DNA from 3 places in the Paenibacillus sp. FSL F4-0243 genome. Region 1 is predicted to be linked to each of the others. Evidence: riboswitches for the same ligand, from Rfam matches in the RefSeq annotation. Region 1 holds a riboswitch; each other region holds the start of a gene.

Region 1 (3,609 bases):
CAACATGATACATACTGATTTAAACACCATTAAATCTAATTTCACGATAAAGCGATTTCTCTCAAATATGGGGATAAATACTGCAGGAGATATAAGTCCCTTCTGAGGATCATTCCATCGAACCAATGCCTCAGCGCCATGAAAACTGTTCACTCGCAGATCCATTTTCGGTTGTAAATATACTATAAATTCACCATTTGTCATGGCAGCATCCATCTTTCTTACGATGTCTTGCTCTTCGTGTATCTGCAATAGCAATTGTTCGTCAAAGAAAGCGCATGAGCTCTTGTATCCACCTTTAATGGACTTACAAGCGATTCCTGCTCGGTCAATACATGTGAGGATATCGCTCTGACGATCATCTATACAGTAAATTCCACAATTAATCACTAGCCTAAAACCTTCTTCATTTCCAAACGTATAGTCGCTCATTTGTTCAGTAAGTACTTGTATACGGATGAATAATTCCGCCTTATTGTCATACGAAGTGAAAAGAATAAAACGATCACCCCCTAAGCGTCCAATGACATCCTCGTCTAATGTGTTTGCTGTTAAGCTATTAGCCACTTGAATCAAAATGCTATTTCCTTCATGAAAACCGACAATTTCATTTATGTATTTAAATTGTTCAATATCAAATTGCAACACAGCAAACTTTGTATTCTGTTTCTCTTTAAGTAAATACTGAGCATCTATAACAAATTTATTCGTTCTAGGAAGATGTGTTAACTCATCCTCAAAGGCAATCCTCTCCATCTGTTTCCTAATTTTGCTCTTATTTAATAGAATGTTAACAAATATGATCAATAATAAGACAAACATGATTACACATAATAAAAAAGTCGCCTGACTCATTTGAGACGCTTTGGCCATGATCACATCTTTCGGTATCACGGAGAGAATATACCAGTCCTCAACCCCCTGAATGCCAGAATAACCAACCATTTTGCTATCTCCGTTAATCCAAAATATTCCTACTCCAGATTTTTTTGCGGTTATGTTCTCTTTAAAGATTTGCAGTTGTTTCTTATTTCTAGAATCAATACTTATACTTTCGAATATGTTATCAATTGACTTATCCTCTTCGAGATTCTTCGATTTGATAATGACTTGTCCCTTTTGATCAATGATTTGAGAATAACCATGACCTTTAAAGAAGGAAACTGCAAGAGCATCATAAAGATCCTGTGTATATTTGCTGGCAGATAAAGCACCCTTCACTTCACCTTTAAACTTAAGTGGACTATTGATCGTGATAATTTCTTTATTGGAGATCTTATCTAAGAATGGATCAGAAATACTGCTAATACCCTGAAGAGCTTTTTGGAATCCTACTTCATCTGATACATCAAACATTGTCCCATCTGATGCGTAAGCTTTACCATCTGGGCTGTTGATGCTAATTCGAATAAAATTATATTTTTTATCAAAGTGATGCAGATATTTTTTGGTCTTATCCCAGTCCATATAATTGATTTCCGAAATAGAATCAGCAATTCCATCTAATGAATCTAATCCACCATGTATCATATTTCCAATCGATCTACTCGCATGTATCGTAGCTTCTGATGTAGCAGCAACCGCTTCTTGCTCATAAGAGTTAGCAGTCCATTTTATGAAATAGTAAGAGCACCCCCAAAATATCAACGTTGCCATTATGACGAGGCCTATCATTCTCCATACTCTCAATGGTTGTGTTTGATCCATGTACTATCATCCTTTTTCCGATTTATTACGTTTTTATTAGAAAACGAATTAAAAAAAGCCGCTATCAGAATGATAACGGCTGCATATGCATCAAAAAATAAGATCAAGAAACTCCAACTGCATGCAACCGGCTGTCATATCTATATGTAGATTTAGACCCTATGGCTTTGTGTCCCTACTTTTCAATAGGTTTACCAATATTCTGTTTTAACTATTATTAGTCATAAATACTCTATTAATAATAGGTTGCCTCCAAAAGACCTATTTCCGTAGTAAATTTTAATTTTTCCATGGGAAAATTTTCACAAATATCAATGTTAACTTTAATATAATATTTATTAATGTAAAGCAACAATTCTGCGAACAATTATAAAATTAGATACTAAAGCCCAATGTAACATTTAAATATGTCACATTGGGACTTATTTCTCAACACGAACTATGTTTGTCTTACACACGCATAACGAAGAACAGCTTCTTCCAAAATATCAATCCCCATAATGATATCATCCAAGTCTGTATATTCATTGGGATGATGACTAAGTCCATCTACAGAAGGAACAAAGATAAGCCCTACTGGGCAAAGTTTGTTCATGTTCATGGCATCATGCCCTGCACCACTGATCATCCGTTGACTCGATATCCCTTTCTCTTCACAAATCGATTCTAGAACCTGACTGATCTCATCAGATAATAGGACGGGTTCCTCCGAAATAATTTCCGTACTCTCAATTACAAGTTGTCTATTTTCTTGTACTAAGGATATTGTTTGATACAAATGGTCTAACACACGTTGCCTGGATGCCACTGAAGTAGATCTGATATCAATTTTAATTTCTACCTCTCCCGGAACCACGTTCATAGCGCCATTCAAGATATCTATCACCCCTAGCGTCGCAACCGTTCCAAATTCTTGTTCGAGTTTGGCTGCTTTCTCAAGCTCAAGTGCTATTTCTGAGGCACCCAGAAAAGCATCTTTTCTCATATTCATAGGTGTCGTTCCAGAGTGGGATGCCTTCCCTGATATTTGAATATGAAGCCTCACGGGTGCAGCAATTCCAGTCACAATTCCAATTCTTTTATTATTGTTTATTAAGACAGGACCTTGCTCAATATGTAATTCAAAAAACGCTTTTAATTCTTCATTCTCTCTACTCGCCTGATCAATATTGTTATAATCCAGTGCACATAGCGAAAATGCCTTTTCCATGGTAATACCGTCTTTGTCCTTCAAAGATCTATATTTCTCCTTCTGAAATAACCCTGACATTACTTTACTGCCTACTGTTGAAATCCCAAAACGCGAGGATTCTTCACAGGCAAATGAGATGATTTCGATCGGATGATCCGTTTCAATCCCTTTTTCGTTTAGACGTTTGATCACTTCCAAAGCAGCCGTTACACCTACTACCCCATCGTACTTCCCACCTTGGTATACCGTATCCAAGTGAGAGCCCATTACAACGGGTGGGAGCCCTTCTATCTTCCCATTCCTTCTAGCGATCACATTTCCGCAATGATCCATCCGAATATCTAAATTTTCAGCCTTACACATCCGCATAAAAGCACTCGTACATGTCTGCTCTTCATTTGTATAGGCAATTCTAGTGATGCCCTTCTCACCCGAGTTATATTGATTAATATTATCAAATAAAGCCTGATATCTTCTCTTTCTATCCATGCTAATATCTCCAATCCTGGGTATTCATGATTATGGTTTCATCAAAATTCGTGAATGATATACAATAGAGGTAGTGCTAGTCTTTAAAAATTACTTACTTGATGAGGTGTAATGGATAGCTATGAAGAAGACCATTATTTTTAAAGAAAATGACTCATTTACAATTAAAGCTGATTTTTATGAAACAAACCGTCCCCAAGCCCCTGCTATTGTTTACATTC
Region 2 (3,609 bases), 710 kb from region 1:
CTTCTGTTGAATGCCAGACGGTATACAGATTTCATCACTCATGGGCTATTACCCTCCTTCAGAAAATATTCAACGAAAAGGCAAACGCCTGTTGTCGCTCCGTACTCAGGTCCCGACTTTATTATGTTTTACAACCTGCTATCAAGTCATCCTGTGAGAACGAATTCACTATATCATTTTGAAACAATTTGTTCAAAGCACTCGTGGCTAACTATCAATCGGTCGATTTTCTCTGTCGGCGAAGCGGGCCTCTTTGGTTGGAAATCAAAAGTGCCAAGCGGATAGCCTAAGCGACGAATTGAAGTTTTTAATGTAATTTTCATGTGAGCATCATCTTATTTTCAGGTTCAAGGTATATATTGAAGACACCAAACACCCCCCAGTGTTTTGTGGTATAAATCTCTCAGGTCTTGCCAACTCCCATGGTAAGGCCTATTTTTTTGTTCGCTAATTAAATGAGGGAGGGGGCAGCTTCTTCGCTACTTCACTTAATCTGATACTGCTCTTCATAGCTCTTAAAAGATGAAATATCCAGACCGAGATATCTGCGCATATGAATGGCAGCTTGGGCAGCGACGATGTCGTTTAACAGCAGCATTCGTTCATGGTATCCACGACATATAAATTTGGCTTCTATCCCCGTGTTAAGTCTGTTCTGCTCATAAACCTTGATTCCCCGTTTTCTCATCTCTGAACGAACATCTCTTAGATCTGTTGTAGCAACTGCTGCGGCTGTTTCAAGAACCTCCAGATAGGGGGTAGGTGTTCGTAAATGTGCAGATAGAATGGCGGAGTCCCGTTCGAAAGCTGATAAAATCATCGGAAGCAATAAATAAGATTTGACCAGCATGTTGTCCCTGCTTTCAGCTCTATTCATGAATCTCATCACCTCTAATGGGAACGTATATTCGTATTCTACCCCGATATTCCAAAAATAATCAATGGTATTTCTAAACAGCTAGTCCAATGTGATTGAATTCACAACTAAATTAGAAAGAATAAAATATATTAAAATTGTAATAATAAAAAATAATGCTTCAGACTTATATAAAGGGAGAATTAGGATGAAAGAGGAAGGAAGTCTCCACCGTGGAATGGTATTTGGTTTGATTCTAAGTATTCCATTATGGATATCGATATTAGGCTTTATAAAGTTACTTTAAAATTGAAGGAAAACCTTTGTGTGAAGCGCCTTTAGGCGCTTTTTTTGTGCTTGCTTACGCGTATGAATATCAAAAGGAATTGATTGACAATTGTAGGAATGGAGCGCTAAACTATTATTAGTTCAAAAGTATTAAAAGTCATAGACGATTATTTAATAGGATGCTTAAAATGCTAGTTCTAATCCGCAAGTCAATACATATATTATCATGATAATAGCAAACCGCCTGAAAGGGTGGGACGCAAAGTCCAGGAGTCTAAAGTGTCTTAAATGCGCTATGACCGTCCGACTGCCATGAGAAGGGAATTCCACTTCTTTTTTGGCGGTCTTTTTTGTTGTTAGGTCCTTTAGAGTTTCTGGTAATTATTCTGATTAAATATAAATCATAGATTTAGGAGGTGTGCTTTTTGAAAAGAAGAATGAAACCGCTGCTTGCACTAGTATTAGCGGGGATATTGACGGTAGGTAGTGGTCTTTCTGGAGGTCATTTGGTAAATGCGGCTGGGGAGGTGCTTCCCTATACTCCTACACCTGTGTTAGGTATTGCAGGGAATTTTAATACTTTTATTTTTGGGGATTTCAAACAATCTAATGATCAGGTTCATGGGCGCCTTGCGGCCAAAGGTAATATTATTTTGCAGAATTACGGCGTATCCAAGGATAATCCAGGTGGAGATGTTCTTATCGCTGGTAATGACATCAGTTTTACTAATGGGACTGTTCATGGAGCATCCGTTTATGGTGGTGTTTTTTCCAGCAACGGTGTAGATCTTAAAGAACCAGCGAGAAAAGGGACTCCTATTGATTTTGATGCTGAAGAGCAATTTCTTATTGGACGTTCTAATGAATTCTCTTCGCTTGCTACAATAGGAACTTTCAAAAAGGAATATGGGAAAATAACGATTGATGCTCCGGAACCATTTAACGTTCTTAATCTTAGTGCTGCCGATTTCGCTGGTGCTAATGGCTTACAGTTTAATATTGCAAATAGCGCCACAGTTATCATTAACGTTAGCGGAAGTTCAGTTAACATTCCAAGCTTTCAAATCTGGGGAGGTAGCCCTAACAAGGTATTATTTAATTTTTATGAAGCTAGCACTGTTGACATTGGAAGTTTAACAATAGAAGGAACTATCCTAGCTCCGCTTGCAAAAGTAACTTATAATTCCGGTGAACTGCATGGGACGCTGATTGCAAAGGGATTTGCTGGTGGGGTGCAGATGCATTGGTATCCATATAGAGGGGAAGAACCACCTCCGACACCAACGCCGACCGTGGCACCAACACCGACACCAACCGTAACACCAACACCAACGCCGACCGTGACGCCAACACCAACGCCGACCGTGACGCCAACACCGACGCCGACCGTGACACCAACACCGACACCAACCGTGACGCCAACACCAACGCCAACCGTGACACCAACACCGACGCCGACCGTGACGCCAACACCAACGCCGACCGTGACGCCTACGCCGTGCGTGACACCGACACCGAAGCCAACACCAACGCCGAAGCCAACACACACACCGAAGCCAACACAAACGCCGAAGCCAACATACACACCAAAGCCAACACACACACCAAAGCCAACGCCGATCGTGACGCCAACACCAACGCCGACCGTGACGCCAACACCAACGCCGACCGTGACGCCAACACCAACGCCGACCGTGACGCCAACACCAACGCCGACCGTGACGCCAACACCAACGCCGATCGTGACACCAACACCAACGCCGACCGTGACGCCAACACCAACGCCGACCGTGACGCCAACACCAACGCCGACCGTGACGCCAACACCAACGCCGACCGTGACGCCAACACCAACGCCGACCGTGACGCCAACACCAACGCCGACCGTGACGCCAACACCAACGCCGACCGTGACGCCAACACCAACGCCGACCGTGACGCCAACACCAACGCCGACCGTGACGCCAACACCAACGCCGACCGTGACACCAACGCCGACACCGTCGCCGGAAGTAACGCCAACACCGTCGCCGGAAGTAACGCCAACGCCAACACCGTCGCCGGAAGTAACGCCAACACCGACACCGTCGTCGGAAGTGACGCCAACACCGACACCGTCGTCGGAAGTGACGCCAACACCGACATCGTCGTCGGAAGTAACACCAACACCGGCACCGTCGTCAGAAGTAACGCCAACACCGACGCCAACGCCGGAGCCTCCGGTGTTCCCGACACCAACACCATCATTTGTAATTGGCACTATCATTGTTAATGATGATCCTGTGCCGCTGGGCCCTGTAGCTTCGTCGACTCCAGTACTAGTACCAACACCAACACCGTCGAGCAATACAGAGGTACTTGTTGATGAGGAGGAGATTCCATTAGGACCAGTATTGACAGTAACACCAACGCCGTCACCAGAGGATATTGCTGTAGTGGATGATACAATCCCGCTAGGTAATCCA
Region 3 (3,609 bases), 160 kb from region 1:
GGAGTGGTTTCTACCTAACAAAGATATAGCTTTTAATACAATCCATTCTAGCTACCACCAAACGGAAGCCAGACGTTTTGATAACAATTCAAATATGCTCGATTTCCATAATTCAAGGAGGGTTCATTCTATGAAAATGGTACTTCTATCAGGCGGTTCAGGTAAACGGTTATGGCCGTTGTCCAACGACTCACGTTCAAAGCAATTTCTAAAGGTACTTGAAAGCCCTCAAGGTGAACCAGAATCCATGGTACAACGTGTCTGGAGACAGCTGGAGGAAGCAGGGATGGCAGAATCATCTTATCTGGCCACCGGCCGCGGCCAAGTAGAAATGATACAAAGCCAACTGGGAAGTCATGTGCCGATTATCGTTGAACCGGAGCGTCGGGATACTTTTCCGGCTATCGCCTTAACAGCTACCTATCTTTATTCAGTGGCAGGTGTTTCTCCAGCGGAGACGGTAGCAATATTGCCTGTTGACCCTTATGTAGAAGCATCCTTTTTCGATACCATAGCTATGCTTGAGGGGACCATGCTGGAAAGTGGAGCAAATCTGGCACTAATGGGTGTTGTTCCTGAACATGCCTCAGAGAAATACGGATACATTATTCCTACCACCGAAGAGGCGGGGGAAAATGGTTTTATGAAGGTGAGTCACTTTCAAGAGAAACCAGACCGCATACAAGCAGAACAGCTCATCGAACAAAATGCCTTGTGGAATTGCGGAGTGTTTGCCTTCCGCTTAGGGTACTTGTTAGATATTTTGCAGCGTAAAGGGTTGCCTTTAGGATATGAAGAATTGCAGAAGCAGTATAAGCTATTGTCTTCCATCAGCTTTGATTATGAAGTGGTGGAGAAAGAAGAACATATTGTAGTACAGCCGTATGATGGATTCTGGAAGGATCTTGGAACGTGGAATACGCTGACAGAGGAAATGAGCAGCAAGCATGTAGGAAAAGGTTTTGTAACGGCGGATTCTGAGGGGACTTGCTTGATTAATGAGCTGGATATTCCGATTACGGTAATTGGTGCGAAGGATCTGATCATTGCGGCTAGCCCGGATGGGATTCTAGTTACCCATAAAGCTGAGAGCCCACGGATTAAAGAAGTGCTGAAGACCTTTGAACAAAGACCGATGTACGAGGAACGCCGCTGGGGCCATTACAAAGTTATTGATTATGTGAAATATGATGAAGGCAATGAAGTGCTGACCAAACGGATTTTTATATCCGAGGGGAATAATATCAGCTATCAATTACATCGCAAGCGTAGTGAAATTTGGACAATCGTCAGCGGCGAAGCAAGTATTGTGCTGAATGAGAAAAAACATAATGTGAAGGCTGGGGACGTGGTACGTATACCGGAAGGGACGAAGCACGCGATCCTTGCTTTGACGGATGTCGAGTTTATAGAGGTACAGACGGGTTCTGAATTAGTAGAAGAAGATAACATTCGTATTACTTTAGACTGGAATGATATAGAACTACAACAATTCATTTCATAGGTCTAACCTATCTATTTAACCAATCCAAAATTTCTTGAAACAGGTAAATTGACTCAATTATCAAAAAAAGTCATAAAAACACTAAATATATCATTAATTGTCGTCGATACTTACGGTAAGAGAGATTATTTCTCTTAAATTGAAAAGGCAAACCTATCGAAAGGTAGGGACGCAAAGCTATAGGGCCTTCGAAAGAGTGGCAGCCTGGCTACCGAAAGGGAGATTATTTTGAAAGCTTACCGTACGTATCGATTATTTGGCGCATTTCTGTCACTCGTCTTGTTTCTGACTGCACTTCCGCTTACTGTTGGAATTTCGCCGTCTGTTGTCATAGCTGCTTCAAATTCTGGAACGCCAGTTACCCCAGGAGCCTCACCTGAAGCCGTAAAGCTGCTTAACTATTTTTACTCGATCTCAGGAAAAGGTATTATTGCTGGTCAACATGACTATTTAGAAAGTCCAGATGAAATTAACAATATGCTGAAGGGAAGCAGCGGACAATATGCCGCTCTTCACGGTTATGAACTGGGCGCGATCAGCGGTCAGTCAGAAGGAACGATGGCCTGGCAGCGTCAAAATGTGGTGAACAGCGCGATCAACTGGAATAAAGCGGGCGGGATCGTAGCTATGACTTTTCATGCTAACCTGCCGGGCACCTCTTATGACTGGGATAATGTGAAAAAAACACTTAGTCAGAATGAGTTCGATAGTTACGTTACACCGGGTACCAAGCAATATAACAATCTGATCGCTGAGCTTGATAAGGTGGCAGTCTCCCTAAAAAGCTTGCGCGATGCCAATGTTCCGGTGCTTTGGAGACCCTATCATGAAATGAACGGGAACTGGTTCTGGTGGGGGAAGAAAAATAACTTTTCTAAACTTTGGAATATTATGTATGACCGTTTTGTTAACGTTCATAAATTAAATAATTTGTTATGGGTATGGAGTCCGAATGCTCCCAATGTTTGGTCAGATCCTTATGCGCTAACTTATCCAGGTGCTGATAAAGTAGATATTCTGGCAGCAGATATATACGAAAATGATTACCAGCAAAAATACTATGACAGCTTGTTGAGTCTAGCCGCAGGCAAACCGATTGCGATCGGGGAGAATGGTGAAATGCCTAATCTGGAGAAGCTTCAGCAATCACAAAGTAAATGGACGTATATGATGAGCTGGGGAAAAATGCTTTACGAGAATAACAGTGCAGATACAATTAAAACATTTATGAATAGCAACTATACCTTAACTAGAGATAAATTAAATACTAGTCTGGTACCGACACCTAGCGCTGCACCAGCGCCGGCACCTCCCGAAGAAGAGGGTGAGGCAGCAATTCCTCTTGTGAAGGGGCTTGCAGGAGAATATTACAACAACATACAGCTATCGGGAACAGCAGCTCTTACTAGAACTGATGCAATTATCGATTTCAATTGGCGGCAAGGATCGCCGGATGCCGCCCTCGGGATTGATCGTTTCTCCATACGTTGGAGCGGTAAAATTAAGCCATTATATGATGAGCAATATACATTTTACACTACCTCAGATGATGGCATCCGTGTGTGGGTGAATGGGCAATCCGTGATTGATAGTTGGACTAAGCAAAGTGGTACTGAGCGTAAGGGTAATATAACGCTGAAGGCTGGCCAGCTATACGATATCAAGGTGGAGTATTACGAAAATGAAGGCGATGCGAGAGTCCGCTTGATGTGGGAAAGTACTAGTCAAGCTAAAGAGACAGTTCCAGCAAGTGCACTTTATCTTCCGGATGTCTCCTGATTGATGAAAATTAAAGGTCGATCCTTAGTGGCTCTGCGTTATTGCAGAGCTACTAAGCTATAGTCCTCATTAGGTCAGAAGACGATTGTCCGATAACAGGTATGTTTATTTAGCACCTGTGGAGGCAGTACAGCTACCGAAAGGAGGATTTATTTGCGTAAATATTATAAGCAAAACAGATTGTTGTTTACTATATTACCGGTGTTTATTATTTTTTCCTTGCTGCCTTGGGGAGAGGTTAAGGGTCTTCCGAAGGCTATGAGTGTTTCTTCCGCTCTTCCTCCGGCTATACCAAGCAATCCATCAGCTTCTGAAGAAGCCAAGCA

What was found. Region 1 has a riboswitch for cyclic di-GMP ahead of NSS87_RS05615 (EAL domain-containing protein). Riboswitches for the same ligand answer to the same signal wherever they lie in the genome.
Region 2: linked by a shared signal. The riboswitch ahead of NSS87_RS02440 (collagen-binding domain-containing protein) and the one ahead of NSS87_RS05615 (EAL domain-containing protein) in region 1 are both predicted to bind cyclic di-GMP.
Region 3: linked by a shared signal. The riboswitch ahead of NSS87_RS04780 (glycosyl hydrolase) and the one ahead of NSS87_RS05615 (EAL domain-containing protein) in region 1 are both predicted to bind cyclic di-GMP.

The regions. Positions count from the first base shown of each region.
Region 1 is NZ_CP150151.1:1,254,811-1,258,419, reverse strand. Features, by position in the region: gene NSS87_RS05615 (EAL domain-containing protein) at 1-1,707, opposite strand, end outside; cyclic di-GMP riboswitch class I at 1,827-1,913, opposite strand; gene NSS87_RS05610 (Zn-dependent hydrolase) at 2,147-3,388, opposite strand; gene NSS87_RS05605 (alpha/beta hydrolase) at 3,510-3,609, shown strand, end outside.
Region 2 is NZ_CP150151.1:547,525-551,133, forward strand. Features, by position in the region: gene NSS87_RS02430 (helix-turn-helix domain-containing protein) at 1-42, opposite strand, end outside; gene NSS87_RS02435 (hypothetical protein) at 485-877, opposite strand; cyclic di-GMP riboswitch class I at 1,369-1,459, shown strand; gene NSS87_RS02440 (collagen-binding domain-containing protein) at 1,570-3,609, shown strand, end outside.
Region 3 is NZ_CP150151.1:1,098,156-1,101,764, forward strand. Features, by position in the region: gene NSS87_RS04775 (sugar phosphate nucleotidyltransferase) at 131-1,504, shown strand; cyclic di-GMP riboswitch class I at 1,641-1,720, shown strand; gene NSS87_RS04780 (glycosyl hydrolase) at 1,733-3,283, shown strand; gene NSS87_RS04785 (glycosyl hydrolase) at 3,437-3,609, shown strand, end outside.